Regions from separate parts of the Cupriavidus sp. F041 genome, predicted to be linked through region 2. Evidence: predicted binding sites of a transcription regulator. Region 2 holds the regulator's gene; the other holds the start of a gene.
What was found. The regulator sigma-54, encoded in region 2, starts transcription at its own class of promoters, with help from an activator protein. The targets are predictions, from matches to a motif close to TGGCANGNAANCTGCTTT.

Region 1 (8,879 bases), on a different contig from region 2:
CGGCACGCAGTATCGATACCAGGCACAGCTTCTTGCCCGACAGCACCGGCGACTGCATGGGCGCGATCGGGGTCTTGATGGAGATCGTTTCCATCGCCAGGTCGCGGGTCGCTTCATAGGTCAGCAGCTGGCTGATCTCGCGCACCAGCCGGCGGAAGTTATCGGTGGTGGTGTCTTCGCTGCGTACCAGCGTGACCTTGTGCTGCACGAGCGGATGGTCCACCACCAGCACGGACGGAGTGACGGGCGGTACGGCGGAGAGGTCGGTCATGATGCGCTCCTGGAGGGCGGTCGCGAAGAGGTCTTGCTGCGGCTCGGCGCGTGGCTGCGATATCGGTCAGAACACCGTGCCATCGCTATTGATGACGAATGGCGGCGGACCGCCGGGCCTGCGCTTGGCGGCAATGCGCCGTCCCGCGGCCCAGGTGCCGCCTTCCAGCACGCGGGCAAGCGGGAACGCCGCGGCCGACAGGCCAAGCGCCTCGCGCACCGACGCGGCCACAAGGTCGAGCCCCGTCACCGTAAGGGCACGCCATTCCACGATGACCGGCTCATCGACCGTATGCGCCACGGCTGCGAATCCGGGATCGCGCGGCACCATCAGTTCGAAATCGAATAGCAGGCCGCCATTGCGGTATTCGGGCAAGCCGGTCAGCGCCTCCAGCCCGGTCACGGTCAGGCCGGCATCTTCGAGCGGCTCCAGCAGCGAGTACGTCAGCCACTGCGTCAGCTTGTGGAAAGGCACCAGCCCGTCGGTACAGGCCGGATGTGCCCAGCAGTCCCCCAGCGATATGCCGCCGAGGCTGACGCGCCCCGGCCACACGGGACCGAGCGCTACCAGCAGCGTGGTCAGCACGAAGCCGGCCTCGATCTGGCCGTCGACGGCATGTGCCTTGAGGTAGTCATAGAGGTTGCCCAGACGCGCAGGCGTGCCGAACACGGCCGGCGTGGCCTGCGCCACTTCGCCCAACCGGCGCAGCAGGCCGGCACGACCGTCCAGGCCAACCAGCCGATTGTGCTGTGCCACCTGGAAGGCCGTCGCGATGGAGGGCGCATCGATCCGCATCAGCCGCTCGGCGTCGGAGCGCAGCGGCTGGCCCGGCTGGGCGGAAAAGCCACCGCGCGCGAACAAGTCGAAGCTGGCTACGCCAAGCCCCTCGGAACGGGTCAGCAGCAGGTCGCTGGCCGGATCGCGGTAGCGCCAGTCGGGGCCTGCGCCGGCGTCCAGCAACACGCTGGGAATCACCAGATCGATGCCGATGCGGGCGCGCTCCTCGCGGTCAGCCTCGCCGGAAAGCCCGCCGCGTTCGCACAGGATCTGCCAGCGGTCCAGCCTCTCGCCGGGACCGCCGCTTTCAAAGTGGCGCCAGCGGCTGTGGTACGGCACGTTCAGGTCCGGATAACGCTCCCGGATGGTGGCCGCCACATAATCGCCCACCGCCGGAATCCGTTCCGGGTGCCACGTGAACAGCTCTGACGCGCCTGCCGCCACATGGTCCGTCACGGCGGCGCATCGGGTGCGTACCGCCAGGCCGGTCAGCAGCGCCGCGGCCGGATGGCCAGGTGGCACGGGACTGGCCCATCCGCCGCGGCCATCCGCGTCATTCGTGAACGCACTGGGGGAGCCCTGCGGGCCGCCCGCTTCAGGTATCTCGTTCATTCGTCCAGTCCTCTACCCTTGGCCAGCGCGAGTTCCTCGGCACCGGGCGGGGTATAGCTCGTGAAATAGCCAGCCGCCACCTTGGCGTCGATTTCCACTCGGGCATCGGCCGGGATCAGTGCATCGGGAATCGCTACCTGTTCGACCACCTCGATACCCTGAGCGGTCAGCGCCCCGTGCTTCATATTACTCATCGAAGCCCAGCGATCGATACGCTTGATGCCAAGCCAGTGAAATACATCGGGCATGAGTTCCTGGAAGCGCATGTCCTGCACGCCGGCCACGCACTCCGTACGCGCGAAATACGTCTCGGCCCGGTCGCCGCCGACCTGGCGCTTGCGGGCGTTATAGACCAGGAACTTGGTCACTTCGCCCAGTGCCCTGCCCTCCTTGCGGTTATAGACCACCAGGCCCACCCCGCCCTGCTGCGCCATCTCGATGCAAACCTCGATGCCGTGCGCCAGGTAGGGCCTGCAGGTACAGATATCGGATCCGAACACGTCCGAGCCGTTGCACTCGTCGTGCACGCGGCAGGCCACCTTGGTCTCGGGCTTGCCCAGCTTGCCCACATCGCCGAAAAAGTACAGGGTCATGCCACCGATCGGCGGCAGGAACACCTTCAGGTCGGGCCGCGTCACCAGTTCGGGGAACATGCCGCCAGTCTGCTCGAACAGGCTGCGACGCAGCATGCTCTCCTTGATGTCGAAGCGGCGCGCCAGCGCCGGCAGGTACCAGACCGGGTCGATCGCTGCCTTGGTGACACGTACGTCGCCATTGGCGTGCAGGATCTGGCCGTCAGGCGTGAGGCGGCCGGCTGCAATGGCTCCCATCAGTTCCGGCATATTGATGTGTGCGCGCGTAATGGCGATCGTCGGCCGGATATCGATACCCGCCGCGATGCGGTCTGCAAAGGCAGTCGAGACCAGATGGCCCCAAGGATCCAGGGAGACGATCTTGTCCGGGTCGCTCCATTGCGGATGGGGCCCGACGATCTCCGCCGGAGAGGTATCGGTGAGATCGGCGCGATGATCCCGCTGCAGCTTGCCGGAGGCCACCGCCAGCGCCCGGTACACCGCATAGGCGCCGGAGTGGGTGCCAATGACATTGCGTTGGGCCGGATTGGTCACGCTAGCGATCACAGGTCCGCGCTCCGCCGCCGTGGCGGCCCCCCAGTGGATGGGTTCGGCCGGCTTGTCGCGGCGCGCGTGCGAAGTCAGGACAATATGGTCGGACATGGCAGCCTCGGAACAGGAATCCTGACCAAACGGTCAGGTTTGCAATTCCATAGTAGGCAACCTTCGTGCCATATCCCAATGCTAGTTTCTACCTTGTGTTGCATGCCGCACGATGGCGTGCCGCACCATCCGCGTGCGCGCGCGCCGCTCCGCTCGCCAGTTCATGGTGCACAGGCACCATGCAAAAGAAAAGCGGCACCCGGCCGCTGGGGCGGGGTGCCGCTAGGCTGTGATCGCGAGGGGTCAGGTCGACCGGTGCTGCCCGCCCTGCTGCCGCTGGGCCGGCTCCGCGCGCGCCGGCCACAAGGCCATGCGCAAGGCGCGCAGCGGGTCGGTACTCTCCACGTAACGGTGGAACACGGCGCCGGCAACGTTGCTCAACAGCCATGCCAGTATCATGCCCAGCGCATTGAGCAGCGGCCGATTCGGTGCAACGTGGAATACCACCGCGTTCACGACCAGGCATACCGGGAAATGCACCAGGAAGACCGAGTAAGAAATGCGCCCGAAAAATGCCAGGCTCGGGGCCTGCGGCCAGCGATCCAGCCACCCTCCGCGCCGCGCAACGGCCAGCAGCAGGGCGATGGATAGCGCCACGGCAATGCGCAGGCGGAAGTCCACGATCAGTGCCGCCAGCACCACTGCGCCCAGCACCAGCAACGCAACCGGCGAACGCTCCGGTGCGGAGGCCCAGAACGCCAGCGTGCCCATGCCATAGGCGCCGAAGAAGTAAAGCGCCCAGATATCCCAGGCCGCATCCCGGTTAAACCAGAACAGCGAAGCCACGACCAGCCCCGCCACCGCCAGCGGCCCGAGCGGGCTGCCGCCGACATCGAACCATTGCGCGCAGCGGCGCGCCGCCCATAGCGCAACAATCAGCAAGACGAACAGTTGCAGATCGATGGCCACGTACCAGACGCCGGCCGACAACGCGTCGAAGTCGAGCAAGTTGTGCAACAGCAGCACATGTGCCAGGATCTGATACAGGTCGGGGGCCGACGGAATGGAATCGTGATGCATCCAGGTGCGCGCAATGGCGGCACCGGCAATCGCAATCAGGATGGCCACGCTATAGGGGACCACCAGCTTCTGGTAGCGGCGCCAGATCGCCTGCAAGGGATGCGGCACCACCAGATGCCCGCCCGGCGCCAGGCTACGCGCCGCCAGGAAGCCGCTGATGACAAGAAACGCCTGAACGGCGATGCGCGCGTACTGCGAGAACCAGTCAAGGAGGTCGGGAGCCAGCACGTGCGCCGCATCGGACATGGGGCCGTAGAAGGCAAGATGGTGCAGCACGATCAGTTGGGAACTGACCGCCTTGAGAGCGTCAATGCACGCCATGCGCGAAGGACGGGGGCTCATTTGTTATAAGAATGCTACAAAGTACACAAGGAACGGATTTTACTCCTAAGAATCACGATCGGTACCGAAGCTGGCCAGGATGTAGCGTGACGAGATGTTTCAATGAGGTATAATCACCACATTTTTTCGAAAAATAGATATCTTCGCGTCACATTAATATGGCTTCGGCTTAGAAACCGTGGCCGATGCCTGCCGTCGCTCCGGCCAGTTTGTCCCGGCCAGGGCGTTCGGTGAACGCCGCCGCCTTGGCGGAATTTGCGCTGCAACGCGCAAGCGGCTTCGGCCTGATTCAGTTCGCGCTGCGCCGGCTAGCGGCGCGCCACCCGGCACGACTGCCAGAAAAGCACCGCCGCCGCCGCTAGCGAAACCCAGTAATCCGTCGGCGCGCCGGCCCACCAGTGAATATGCCAGGGCACGAAACCCGGTGAGAAGCGCGCCAGCCCGAACGCCGGGTTCAGCACGAACCACAGGAAGTCCTCGGCGATCCAGAACAGCATGATGCTGGCAATCACGCGCGCTTCGGCTCGCCAGTTCCAGCGTCCGCCGTAGACCAGCGGGAAATGGAAGAACAGTGCCACGCAAGGGAACACCCACGCGTGATAACCGGTCATCGGGCGGCCGCCCCAGAAGATATCCAGGAGCCAGTGGTGTTCGATGCGCCAGGTGGGCAGGTTTGCCGCCCAGCCCGCGGCCCCTTCAATCTGGATTTCCACATTGGCGAAGAAATACGCCAGCAGCAGCGTCCAGGCAACGGTAAGCATCAGCACCCGTGGATGTCGCGACGGGTAGGACTGCGCGCGCTGGTGCGAAGCCGAGAGATTCAGGGCGCGCATCTCAGCGTCCCGCCTGCGCCACACCCGCAGCCTGCCCGGTCAGTTGGCCGCACCGCTCCAGGTGCCCCAGCACGGTTTCCAGCACGCGGCGCGCCGCCGCCGGTCGCCCCAGCGCGCGGGCGCGCACGCGCATCTGATCGAGCCGCGCCGGCTCCGCCAGCAATAGCCGGACACGATATTCGAGCGACACGAGATCGACTGCCTTGAGCGCAGCGCCCTGCTCCAGCAGGTAATCGGCATTGCGCTCCTCCTGGCCGGGGATGGGCGCATTGACCACCATCGGCACACCCATCGCCAGGCATTCGGATGTGGTCAGGCCACCGGGCTTGGTGATGACCAGGTCGGAGCACGCCATCAGGCGCTCCACTTCGTTGGTGAAGCCAAAGGGAAAGAGCCGGGTGGGATACGCGGAAGCCAGTGTCTTGAGCCGCGCCAGCGCCGTCTCGTTGCGCCCGGCGAGCACGATCAGCTGGAAATCGTGATCCAGCCGCATCAGTGCATTGGCCACTTCGTCAAGGCCGCCCAGTCCTGCCCCACCACCCATCAGCATGATCGTGCGCCGGGCCGCATCGAGCCCGAAGTGCCGCGCGCAAGCCTGGCGGTCCTGCGGGTGGGAAAACGCCGGCACCACCGGGATGCCGGTGGTATGGACGCGGCCCGCCTCGATGCGATTGGCCCGCATGCGAAAGGCGATTTCCTCGCTGGCGGCGAAATAGCCCGTCATATTGGGAATCACCCACATGCCGTGCAGATCGAAATCGGTCACCTGCACCCACACCGGCACCGCCATCCGCAGCCGGCGTACCTCATGCATCAGGATCTCCGCGGGGAGGAAATGCGTGCAGACGATGGCATCCGGCGCAAATTCATCGATCGCGCGGCGCAGCGCGCGCGTGCTCAGTCGCTCGGCGGCGCGCCGCAGCTTCTGCATCGGCGCGGCCGGGTCGGCCTCGGAGGTGCGCTGGTATAGCATGCCCCACAAGGCCGGATAGCTATTGACCAGCTTGATGTAGAAATCGGTGTAGACCTTGCGGAAAGTGGCCGGGACGTACTCCATGACATCGAGGTGCAGCGTCTGCACTCCCGGAAATTCGGCTTCGGCGGTGAGGCGAAGCGCTTCGGCGGCGCGCATGTGGCCGGCGCCGGCGGAAACGCTGAGGAACAGGATCTTCTGCTGCGACATGTGAATTGTGATTTCCAGGAAAGATCCGGGCTGGCCGGGAATGTGAAGCCTGCGCCCGCAGCGGGATCACTTCATGACAAAGGACTTGATCAGGGTCAGCTCGCCGGGCTTGCGCATCGGCACCCGGAACACCTGCTGCTTTTCGTTGGGGGTGTTCTCGTCGGTGATCAACGCGACTTGCGCCACGGTGATGGCCTCCGGGCCGGCGCCGCTGCCATAGTAGTTGACGTAGACCAGATAGGTGCCGGGCGGCGGCGCGGCGATGGAATAGATCTCGGGCCCGTAACCTGTGGTGACATCGACGTCGAGCGCGCCGCCATTGGTGGCCACGCGGTTCGCATAGAACGTGTGCTGGCCATCGGGCGCCACCACATGCAGGTCCAGGTCGGTCTGATCGCTATCCCAGGACAGCACCACGCGCAGGCGCGGGCGTGTCTTGCCCTGGTAGCCGTCGTAGAACTGCACGCGCTTGCTGGCGCCCTGCGCGCTGCGGATTTCCACGCTGTTGCTGCCGCCGGAGAAGGCGTACGGCCGCGAGAAGCGGCCATCTTCCTCGACCCGCTGCGGCATGGCCACGCCGTTGACCACCAGGGTAGCAACCGATGAGCCGGCGCGGCGCCCGCCCGGCGACGGGCTCGTGGCCTCGCCCTCAGGCTTCGGCGCTGAACGGATGCGCCCGGCAATCATCGCGCTGGCGGCCTGTCCCGCCCGCGTGGAAACCGCCACAGCGGGGTAGTGGACTTCCTGCGTATAGGCCGAGGCCGCGGTGTCCCCGGCGGAATTGCGCCAGCCGTTGCGCGGCGTGGTGAACTCGATGGCATCGTCCGCGCGCGCGGCCCCCGCCAGCAGCAGCGCCGGCAGGGTCAGGCTGAAAATGGCTAACTTCGGCAAACGCTGCATATCCATGCTTCCTTACTGACGTTCTTTGCGGCTGTTTTTCCGCTCTTTTACTGACCGCGTGCCCGCTACTGCTCAGAACCGCACCAATTTCATAAGCGCCAGCTCGCCCAGCTTGCGCAGCGGCACCACGAGCGTTTCACGCTTTTCGTTGAGCGTGTTCTCGTTGTAGATCAGCGTGAGCTTGGCGGTGATCAGGTCGCGCTCGTTCGCGCCCTTCTCGAAGTTGTAGCCGGCGGCATTGAAATTGCCCCAGTAGTTCACATAGAACAACCACACGCCGGGACGCGGCGCCGCGCTCGAAAAAATCTCCGGTCCCGCGCCATCCACACTGTCCACGTCCAGCCCGCCGCCCTCCGGCAAGAGCGGGTTGGCAAAGAAGGCATGGCCGCCGTCCGGCGAAATCACATGCAGGTCGACCTCTGCCTTGGGATCGTCCCAGGTCAGCACGGCGCGTAGCTTGGCCTGGGTCTTGGTGGCATCGGCCTCGTAGAACTGCAAGCGCTGGTGCGAAGCGCCATCGGCAGACACGATCTCCACGCTGTTGGAGCCGCGCCCGAAGGCCCAGGGCCGCGCGAAGCGCCCCTGCTCGTCGGTATATAGCGGCATGGCGGTGCCGTTGACGACCAGGGTGGGCGGCTTGCGGTCGGCCTTGCCGACCTTGCGCAGGCGTCCTTCGATGAGCGTGCGGTACTTTTGCGCGCCCCGGTCCACCGGCGGCTTGGGATAGGCGGCGGTGTAGCGTTCGAGTTCGCTGGACAGGCCACCGTGGCGCCAGCCGCCGACCGGACCTTCGAGATCGGCGACCGGCTCGGCCGCCACGGCCAGCGGTGCTGCGGCGCAGGCCAGGGCCAGCGCGCCACGGCGCCAGTTGCAGATGCATTTGCGGGTGGGTTTCATCATGGATTCTGCGTACGTACCAGCTTGCGCGCCAGGGTTTCGACAAAGCCTTCGTCCTGCCCGCGAGGGTGGCGGGAGAACGCAAGATGGAGATATTCGTGGGCCAGCGCAATGCGATCGTCCTCACTGGCAAGCCGATGGATATAGAGCCGGTTGCGGCGGGCATCGGCATAAGGGCGGCCTTCGCGCACTTCGCACATGGCAGGCAGCGGCGGGGCTTCGTAGCCCGGCTCCGCCGCGAGCCGGCGCTCCCACTGGGGCGCGCGCTGGGCCAGCCATTGCCGCGCATTGGCCACCGCCAGGCAGTCTCCGGCCACCGGGCTCTGGAACGAGGTCAGCGTGGCCTGTGGCCACCAGCGTGCCAGGATGGCGTCGAATGCCTGGCCCTGCCCGGCAGCGCGCCGGGCCTCCAGCCAGGCCATGCGCCCCTGACCGCCCGCATCATGGTGGTAGCGCACCGCGACGCCGGACAGCACCAGCGCATCGGTCAGGTCGGCGGCGCGCCGCGCCGCCGCGGTGGGCGCGCGCGCCAGCACGCGCTGGGTGCGGCTGCTGTCGGCGATATGGAAGCAGCCTTGCTCGCGCGTGGCCTGCTGGATCAGGTAGCTGCGCGCGGCCACCGCCAGCGCGCGGGCGGCCTCGGGTTCGGTGGTGTCGCCCTCGCGCTCGACCACCCGCGCCACATAGGCGTTGAGCCCGAAGCGGCCCAGCACGCGCGGCGCGGCGCCGGGCGTGCGCATCAGCGTCAGCTCGCCCCGGCTTTCGACGCGCAGGCTGTTGCCGTTGGTGAATTCGGCGCGGAAGGTGCC
Region 2 (8,879 bases):
CTTGCGCATCTCGTCGTCGAGACGCTGGTAATAAGTGATCTCGGGTTTGCCCAGGACCTGGATCCGGTTCGGGTGGATCAGGTTCAAGTGGCCGACGAGATCCGCCGCGGAAGTGGCTTCACGTGCGAACTCGACATCGAACGCCCGGTCGGCGCCCTCCAGGCCGGCTACCCAGGAGAGTTTGATATCGGCTGCGTTGTCGTCGAAGATCGACTGCGAGGTGACGCCAGTGAGTTCCATGCGGGTGCTTTCAGGAGCAAGCTTTCAGACAGCGGGGACAATTGCCCTGCTCGCCTGCGTAAAGATCGCCGAGGCCGGTCAGGGGTGCCATTGCGTCAGCAACTGGTGCACGTCATCGGGGGTGGGCAGGGTAGCCAGTCCTTCGCGCATCTCGCGGTCGGACAGCAGTTGGGCGATCTCCGAGAGAATCTCCAGATGCTGCTGGGTGGCCTGTTCGGGTACCAGCAGGAAGATCAGCAGCGCTACCGGCTTGCCGTCGGGAGATTCGAAGGGGATCGGCTCGGCCAGGCGCATGAAGGCAGCCAGTGGCTGCTTCAGTCCCTTGATGCGGCCATGCGGAATGGCAACCCCGGCGCCAAGACCAGTGGACCCCAGCGATTCGCGGGCGAACAGGTTGTCGGTCACGGTAGCGCGCGCCACGCCATGGTTGTTCTCGAAGAGGAGCCCGGCCTGTTCGAACACGCGCTTCTTGCTGGTGACGCTGACGTCGAGGTTGATGTTGCCGGGTGGCAGCAATTTAGCCAAACGATTCATGTGGAATGCGCAGGGTTTTCTAGTAAGCAGGCCCGGGGCCGGGAGGCGTCGCGCCGGGCAAAAAAGAAGAAAAAACCAAGGTCCGAAGTTTCACCGGGTGTCCCCCTGCCGGTGTCGGGCGTCTGGCCATTATAGAGCAGGCCCGCCCCCGCCTTGTGCATTGCAATACCCGATGCGCGGAAGCGGTGCCGCGTGCACGGAAAAATCGTTGAGGCTAAGAACTATGTATTGCACAGCATACACCGGTCCATATGCCTTGCGGAATCCCCCGCGTGGTCCCGGGCGAGCGCCAGGAACGAAAAAGCCGCGCTATGGGCGCGGCTTGATTCCGGTTTCAAGGGAGTGACACCGGCGGCCCGGTCTGTGGGCCACCAGGCACGGTCATTGCTGCATCTGCGATGCGGCCATCTGATACTTGACCGCTTCGCGGTCGTGGCTTTGCACGCGATCCTTATGGCGAATCACCTGCCGGTCGAGCTTGTCGACGAGCGCGTCGATAGCGGCATACAGGTCTTCATGATGCGCTTCGACAAAGATGTCCTTGCCCTTGAGATGTAGATTGATTTCCGCGTACTGCCGCCGGTCCTTTTCTTTTGTATTGTCGACAGAGAGCAGCACACTTACGCCAATGACTTGATCAAAATGCCTGACGATACGCTCCAGTTTCGTTTCCACGTACTCACGCAGCGGGGGCGTGATGTCCAAGTGGTGTCCACTGATCTTGAAGTTCATAGCGTTTCTCCTTCTGAAAGAGTTGCACCAGGCAGGCGATGCAACTCGGCTACAAAGTCTTACGGAGAGTAACTGCCGGAATCTTGAGCGCCTCGCGGTATTTGGCAACGGTACGCCGTGCCACTACGAAGCCTTGCTCGCCGAGCAATTCGGCAATCCGGCTGTCGGACAAGGGATTCCTGGCGTCTTCGGCTCCTATCAGTTGCTTGATCAACGCACGAATTGCCGTTGACGAGGCCGCGCCGCCGGTTTCTGTGGAAACGTGACTGCCGAAGAAATACTTCAGCTCGAAAGTCCCCATCGGCGTTGCCATGTATTTATTGGTAGTCACCCGAGAGATGGTGGACTCGTGTAAACCCAGTGTATCGGCAATCTCCCGCAAAACCAAGGGGCGCATCGCAATTTCACCGTGGGTGAAGAAGTTCTTTTGACGTTCGACAATTGCTTGTGCAACGCGCAATATCGTGTCGAACCTTTGCTGGATATTCTTGATCAACCAGCGTGCCTCCTGCAGTTTTTGCTGCAGTCCCGCGGCACCCGCATCGCCTTTTGCACCGCGCAATATCTGTGCGTACATGTCGTTGATACGTAGCCGCGGCATCACATCCGGATTGAGCTGCGCAATCCAGCCGCCATTCAGTTTTCGGACAAAAACATCGGGCACGACGAAGTCGGCTTCGGGACGGCTGTACGCATGGCCTGGATAAGGCGCCAGCGAGCGGATCAGTTCATGCGCCGACTTCAGTTCCGGCTCATCCACCTGCAACGCTTTTTTCAGGCGCGTGTAGTCGCGCACCGCGAGCAGTTCCAGGTGATTGGTGACAATGGTCAGCGCCAGGTCGCGCTGCGGATGCTTGAGGCGGCGCAATTGCAGCGCCAGGCATTCGGCCGCATTGCGTGCGCCGACACCAGGCGGATCGAAGCTTTGCAGCAGGGTAAGGACGGCCTGGATCTCGTCGACCTCGAATTCGAGTTCCTCCGGCAGTTCGCTGCAGATTTCCTCGAGCGAGGCGCTCAGGTAGCCGTCGTCGTCCAGCGACTCGACCAGGAAGATGGCCAGCCCCTTGTCGCGCAACGAAATTTTCAGCGGCGCGAGCTGTTCCATCAGATGTTCGCGCAGCGTGGGTTCGGCGTCGCGCAACTGCATCGGGGTCTTTTCGTCGTCGTCGCCTTGCGGGCGGCGGGCGAAGTCGTCGAGGCTCCAGTCGTTGCCGTAGTCCTCGTTGCTGTCGGAATAGCTGTCTTCGGCCTCGGGCGCGCCGTCGGGGCGGTTCTCGCTGGTGCCCTGGCCGTCGGCGGGCGCCGGCGCGGGAGCGCTCTGCATGTTGACCGAGCCGTCGGCCGCAACGCGCAACGGGCTGTCGAGCCAGTCGTTCTCGCGTTCGAGCAAAGGGTTCTCGGTCAGCGCCTGTTCCACTTCCTGCTGCAGTTCGAGCGTGGACAGTTGCAGCAGCCGGATCGACTGCTGGAGTTGCGGCGTAAGCGCGAGATGCTGCGAGAGGCGGAGCTGTAGCGACGGTTTCATGCGACCTATTTTATGCCCAACTTCCGTGCCGGTGGAACGGAAATTGCTATCGCTGATGACGCCGTGATCGTTGCAGGGTAAAAGGCGACACCGGGGCCACCTTGGGCACAAGGTCGCCGCAGCTGCCGCTTGCTGCCGTGCGCCGCGTTACATGCGGAAATTCTCGCCCAGGTAGACCTTGCGCACCGACTCGTTGGCGATGATGTCTTCAGGCCGGCCCGAGGCCAGCACAGCGCCTTCGCTGATGATGTAGGCGTGATCGCAGATGCCCAGCGTCTCGCGCACGTTGTGGTCGGTGATCAGCACGCCGATATTGCGCGCCTTGAGGAAGCTGACGATGCGCTGGATCTCGCCCACCGCGATCGGGTCGACGCCGGCGAAGGGCTCGTCGAGCAGGATGAAGCGGGGCGCCGAGGCCAGGGCGCGGGCGATTTCCACGCGGCGGCGTTCGCCGCCTGACAGTGAAAGCGCCGGATTGTCGCGCAGGTGGGCAATCTGGAGGTCATCGAGCAGCGTGTCCAGCCGGCGCTCGAGTTCGGCCTTGCCAAGTGGCTTGCCGTCCTGGATCTGCAATTCCAGCACCGCGCGGATGTTCTCCTGCACATTCAGCTTGCGGAACACCGAAGCTTCCTGCGGGAGGTAGGACAGGCCCATGCGTGCTCGTTCGTGAATGGCCAGGCCGCTGATGTGCTTGTCGTCGAGCACGATGTCGCCCTCGTCCAGCGCCACCAGTCCCACGATCATGTAGAAGGAGGTGGTCTTGCCCGCGCCGTTGGGCCCCAGCAGTCCGACCACCTCGCCGCTCTTTACGTCGAGGGACACATCCTTGACCACTGTGCGCGAGCCGTAGCGCTTTTTCAGGTGGCGCACGACCAGCGTGCTGCTGTCCTTCAGGGTGGCGGGCTGGGAGGGTGCGGTTTGGGTAACGGTCATGAAGGGTGAATCCGTGGATCGGGCGACGCGGCGGCGTCAGGGATTGACGGGGGCGGGCGCAGGCTTGAGCGGCAGCGGGGCGCCGGCGGCGCCGCTGGCGGGTTGCTCCTGGCGCGGCGACAACACGGCGCGCACGCGACCGGACGGGCTGCCCGCCGTCGCGTTCTCCGCGCCGCCGCTGGCGGTGTAGAACTCGTTGCGGCTGTCGTAGGTGATCACTGCGCCGCGGATCTCGTCGACCAGCTTGGCGCCGGCCAGCCGCGCCATGCGTGCGCGGCTGATCAGCTTGGACAACTCCTGCTTGCCGTCATACTCAATGCGGTCGCCCCAGCCGTCGATGTATTCGTCGACGTTGTCGCGTTTCTGGCGGATATAAGCCTGCTTGCCGCCCTTGGACGTAGCCACGGCGTACTGGTAGCCCTCGGGATCGGTGCGCACTTCGGCCGCGTCGGATTTCAGCACCATGGTGCCCTTGGTCAGCACCACGTTGCCAGTCAGCACATAAACCTGCTTGACGTCGTCATAGCTGGCGTTGTCGGCTTCCAGCACCAGCGGTTTCTCGCGGTCGGCTTTCTCCGCGCTGGCGGGCGCGGCCAGCGTGAGGCCGAGGACGGCTGCCAGCGTCAGCAAAGCGGCCGTGCTGCGGCGGCGACAGGACGATGTCGTCAGGAATGAATTCATGTTGGCGTGATGGCGGTTGGCGCGGACGGCTGTGGCCCGCGGGCGGCTTCGTTTCCTGGCGGCTGTTTCCGGGCAAAGCGGGCAGGGCTGCGCGGGCGGCACCCGCCTGGGTACCGTTTGCGCCCGCTCGCCTGGCCAGCACTGCTTCGCTTCATCTGGCAACAGCCTCTCGGGTCTTTGTTATCTGGGCTACTTCGCGGGACTCGCCGGCGGACCCGTAATAATGGTGCCGCGTACGTTACCCAGCAATTGTACTTCGCGGGTGACATTGTTGAAGATCAGCCCGTTTGCCGTCATCACCGACGGGCCGCGGGTCAGCTTGACGGCTTTATCGGTCTTCACGATGTCATCATTGATCAGCACCTGGAAGTACTCCGAGGCGGCTGTCATCCGGGGATCCTTGGCCGGGTCCGGCCCTTGGGCGCGCACGATAAAGGCATTGCCGAACAGGTCGATCACCGAGCCTTCCGCGTTCATCGTGCCGCGATCGGAGTGGCCCGTGACGGGCGGCCGGTCGATTTCGTATGCCCGCATGGCCGGACGCGTCACTTCGTAGGTCTGGTCATCCTCGAAGTGGATCATCTTGTCGCCGGTGAACCGCATCTTGGTGTTGCCGTCCTCGGCCAGTTCGGTGGCGGAGAAGCGGATCATGTAGTAATCGGGCTCATGCTTCTTGCCCACCGGCCCGGTGGCGGCTTCTTTCGGGGAATTGACCTGCACCAGCCAGAAAGTGCTGCCCGCCACTAGCGCCATCAACAGCAGCGGCAAGGCGCGCATTCCTAGCCGGCTCAGGGAGGACAGGATATCCCGCATAGTTTGTGCGTGCCCTCAGATGACCTTGGCGCGGGTCAGGTCGTGGATGTGCAGGGCACCGACCAGGCGCTGGTCGGCATCGACCACCAGCATCTGGTTGATGCGGTTCGCCTCCATGACCTGCACGGCTTCCACCGCCAGCTGGTCCGGCCCCACCGTATGCGGCGAGCGGTGCATCACCTCGCTGATGGGCACGGTCTTCCAGTCGCGAGGGGTTTCCAGCAGGCGGCGCAGGTCGCCGTCGGTGAAGACGCCGATCAGGCGGTCGTCCGGATCCACCACCGCAGTCATGGCCATGCCCTTGCGGGTGATTTCCATCAGGGCCTGCGCCAGCGGCGTGCTTTCGCGTACCTTGGGCACCGCGTTGCCGCTGCGCATGACGTCGCGCACATGGGTCAGCAGCTTGCGCCCGAGCGCGCCGCCCGGATGCGAGCGGGCAAAGTCTTCCTCGCCGAAGCCGCGCGCGTCCAGCACCGCCACCGCTAGCGCATCGCCCATCGCCAGCGCGGCGGTGGTGCTGGCGGTGGGGGCCAGGTTAAGCGGGCAGGCCTCTTTCTCCACTCCGGCGTTGAGGTGGGCGTCGGCCAGCTTGGCCAGCGTGGAGGCGGGGTTGCCGGTCACGGAGATCAGCTTGGCGCCGATGCGCTTGACGATTGGCACGATCGACAGCAGTTCGGCGGTCTCTCCGGAATTGGAAAAGGCAATCAGCACATCGTCGCGCGTGACCATGCCCAGGTCGCCATGGCTGGCCTCGGCCGGGTGCACGAAAAAGGCCGGCGTGCCGGTCGATGCCAGCGTGGCCGCGACCTTGCGGCCGATGTGTCCCGACTTGCCGATGCCCGACACGACGACGCGTCCGCTGCAATTCAGAGTGAGTTGCACGGCCTGCGCAAATTCGCCGTCCAGGCGGCCCGCGAGGGCGGCGACGGCATCGGCTTCGATCTGGAGGGTCTCGCGAGCGAGCCGAAGTGCTCGATCCGCATTGAAATTAGCTATCATGGCGACGAAGTATACCAACGAATGCGATGGCGCTTGGGCTGTTCCTGGGATCGGGCGGCCGGGGCGGCTGCCGTGCTTGCCGCAATCCGCCGGCAGGGCCGCCCGAGCCGGGTTGTCCTGGCCCGGTGGTGGCGTACCCTGATCCTTCCGATGCACTCTCCGCTGGACCTGACCCTTGTGCTGCTGGCCGCCGCCGTGTTCGGCGTGGTCGCCTTTCGCATGCTGCAATTGCCGCCGATGCTGGGGTACCTGGTCGTCGGCATCCTGATCGGGCCGCACGCGCTCGGCCTGGCCAGCGATACCGCGCAGACCAAATACCTGGCCGAGTTTGGCGTGGTCTTTTTGATGTTCTCGATCGGGCTGGAGTTCAGCCTGGGCAAGCTCAAAGCCATGAAACGGCAGGTATTCGGCCTGGGCGGCTCGCAGGTGGTGCTGTCGCTGCTGGTGGTGATACCGGCGAGCTGGGCGTTCAACTGGCTGTTTCCGCTGTCCTGGCAGGCTTCGGTGGCGCTGGGCGGCGCGCTGGCCATGTCGTCCACCGCGATCGTCTCCAAGATGCTGTCGGAGCGGCTGGAGCTGGAAAGCGAGCACGGGCGCAATATCATCAGCATCCTGCTGTTCCAGGACCTGGCGGTGGTGCCGCTGCTGATCGTGATTCCGGCGCTGTCGCGCGAACCCGGCGACATGGCGATGGCGCTCGGCCTGGCCACGGTCAAGATCGTGGCGGCCCTGAGCCTGATCTTTTTTGTCGGCAAGCGGGTCATGAGCCGCTGGTTCCATGTGGTGGCGGCGCGCCGGTCGCAGGAACTGTTCATGCTCAACCTGCTGCTGGTCACGCTGGGCATGGCGGCGCTGACCGAGCGGCTGGGCCTGTCGATGGCGCTGGGGGCCTTCATCGCCGGCATGCTGATCTCCGAGACGCCGTACCGCCATCAGGTGGAGGAGGACATCAAGCCCTTCCGCGATGTGCTGCTGGGGCTGTTCTTCGTCACCATCGGCATGTTGCTCAATATTCACGTGGTGCTGGATCACCTGTGGCTGGTGCTGGTGTTGCTGATCGTGCCGATCATCTTCAAGCTGCTGCTGATCGCCGGCCTGGCGCGCCTATTCGGCTCGCGCCAGGGGGTAGCGATCCGCACCGGCCTGGGGCTGGCGCAGGCTGGCGAGTTCGGTTTCGTGCTGCTTAACCAGATCGACGGCCTGAACCTAGTCGATCCGGTGCTGATCCAGGTCATCCTGGCCTCCATGCTGCTGTCGATGCTGGCGGCGCCGTTCCTGATCCAGTACAGCGACGCCATCGTGCTGCGCTTTGCCGCCAACGAATGGCTGATGCAGTCGCTCAATATGACGCGCATCGCGGCGCAGAGCCTGCAGACCGAAAAGCACGCCATCATCTGCGGCTTCGGCCGCAGCGGCCAGAACCTGGCGCATATGCTGGAGCGGGAGGGCATCACCTACGTGGCGCTCGACCTTGACCCGGATCGGGTGCGCGAGGCCGCCGCCGCGGGCGACACGGTGGTGTACGGCGACGCGGGCCGGCGCGAGGCGCTGATCGCGGCGGGCCTGCATCGGGCGGCTGCCTTGATCGTCACTTATAACAACACGCCCTCCGCCCTCAAGGTGCTGCACCACGTGCAGGAGCTGGAGCCGGCGCTCCCCGTCATCGTGCGTACCATGGACGACTCGGAGCTCGACATCTTGCAGAAGGCGGGCGCCACCGAGGTGGTGCCGGAAAGCATCGAGGGCAGCCTGATGCTGGCCTCGCACGCCCTGGTGCTGCTGGGTGTGCCGATGCGGCGGGTGGTGCGCGGCGTGCAGCAGGCGCGCGATGCGCGCTACAGCCTGCTGAGGGGCTACTTCCACGGACGCGACGACGAGGAGGATATGGTCGAGCGTGAGTCGGTGCGGCTGCAGTCGGTCTCGCTCGGCCCCGAGGCCACGGCGATAGGGCGGCGGCTGGGCGCGCTAGGGCTGGACCGCATCGGGGTGGAGGTGACGGCGGTGCGCCGACGCGGCATCCGCGCGTTCGATCCGCAGCCGGAAACCGTGCTGGAGCCGGGCGATATCGTGGTGCTGCGCGGGCAGCCCGAGGCGCTGGAGGCGGCCGAGCAGCGCATGCTGGCCGGTTGAGACGCCGCGGCAGGGAATGCAGCCTTATGCCGCCGCGCGGCTGGCCGGGCGCGCCGCTTCCGCCCAGGATGGCGGCAGGCCTTCCAGCACGGCCCGCGCATCGAGCGAGCCGACCGGCACGCTCTGATCGGCGGGAATGCGGCCTTCGCCTTGTAGCAGCAGGTAGCGCAGGCAGCACACGCGCAGGAATGACGTGAAGTTCGCCGCCTCGCCCCGGTACGCCGTCAGTTCGTCGTGCAGCCGGGTGATGAGCTGGCCCACGCTCATGCCGTCGCGCCGCGCCAGCGTTTCG

Region 1: ACZY0R_RS01440 (GTP cyclohydrolase II) is a predicted target of sigma-54. The motif match lies at 2,949-2,966, and genes of this name have one in related genera.

What each region holds. Positions count from the first base shown of each region.
Region 1 covers NZ_JBVASY010000001.1:310,343-319,221, forward strand. The annotation lists gene upp (uracil phosphoribosyltransferase) at 1-271, opposite strand, end outside; gene ACZY0R_RS01435 (URC4/urg3 family protein) at 338-1,660, opposite strand; gene ACZY0R_RS01440 (GTP cyclohydrolase II) at 1,657-2,895, opposite strand; gene ACZY0R_RS01445 (acyltransferase family protein) at 3,139-4,257, opposite strand; gene ACZY0R_RS01450 (hypothetical protein) at 4,566-5,018, opposite strand; gene ACZY0R_RS01455 (MGDG synthase family glycosyltransferase) at 5,092-6,273, opposite strand; gene ACZY0R_RS01460 (YfaP family protein) at 6,340-7,173, opposite strand; gene ACZY0R_RS01465 (YfaP family protein) at 7,246-8,073, opposite strand; gene ACZY0R_RS01470 (DUF2300 domain-containing protein) at 8,070-8,879, opposite strand, start outside.
Region 2 covers NZ_JBVASY010000002.1:106,150-115,028, forward strand. The annotation lists gene hprK (HPr(Ser) kinase/phosphatase) at 1-240, opposite strand, end outside; gene ptsN (PTS IIA-like nitrogen regulatory protein PtsN) at 319-774, opposite strand; gene hpf (ribosome hibernation-promoting factor, HPF/YfiA family) at 1,156-1,506, opposite strand; gene ACZY0R_RS17520 (RNA polymerase factor sigma-54) at 1,556-3,031, opposite strand; gene lptB (LPS export ABC transporter ATP-binding protein) at 3,179-3,964, opposite strand; gene lptA (lipopolysaccharide transport periplasmic protein LptA) at 4,001-4,645, opposite strand; gene lptC (LPS export ABC transporter periplasmic protein LptC) at 4,835-5,458, opposite strand; gene ACZY0R_RS17540 (KpsF/GutQ family sugar-phosphate isomerase) at 5,474-6,457, opposite strand; gene ACZY0R_RS17545 (monovalent cation:proton antiporter family protein) at 6,608-8,587, shown strand; gene ACZY0R_RS17550 (ribbon-helix-helix domain-containing protein) at 8,612-8,879, opposite strand, start outside.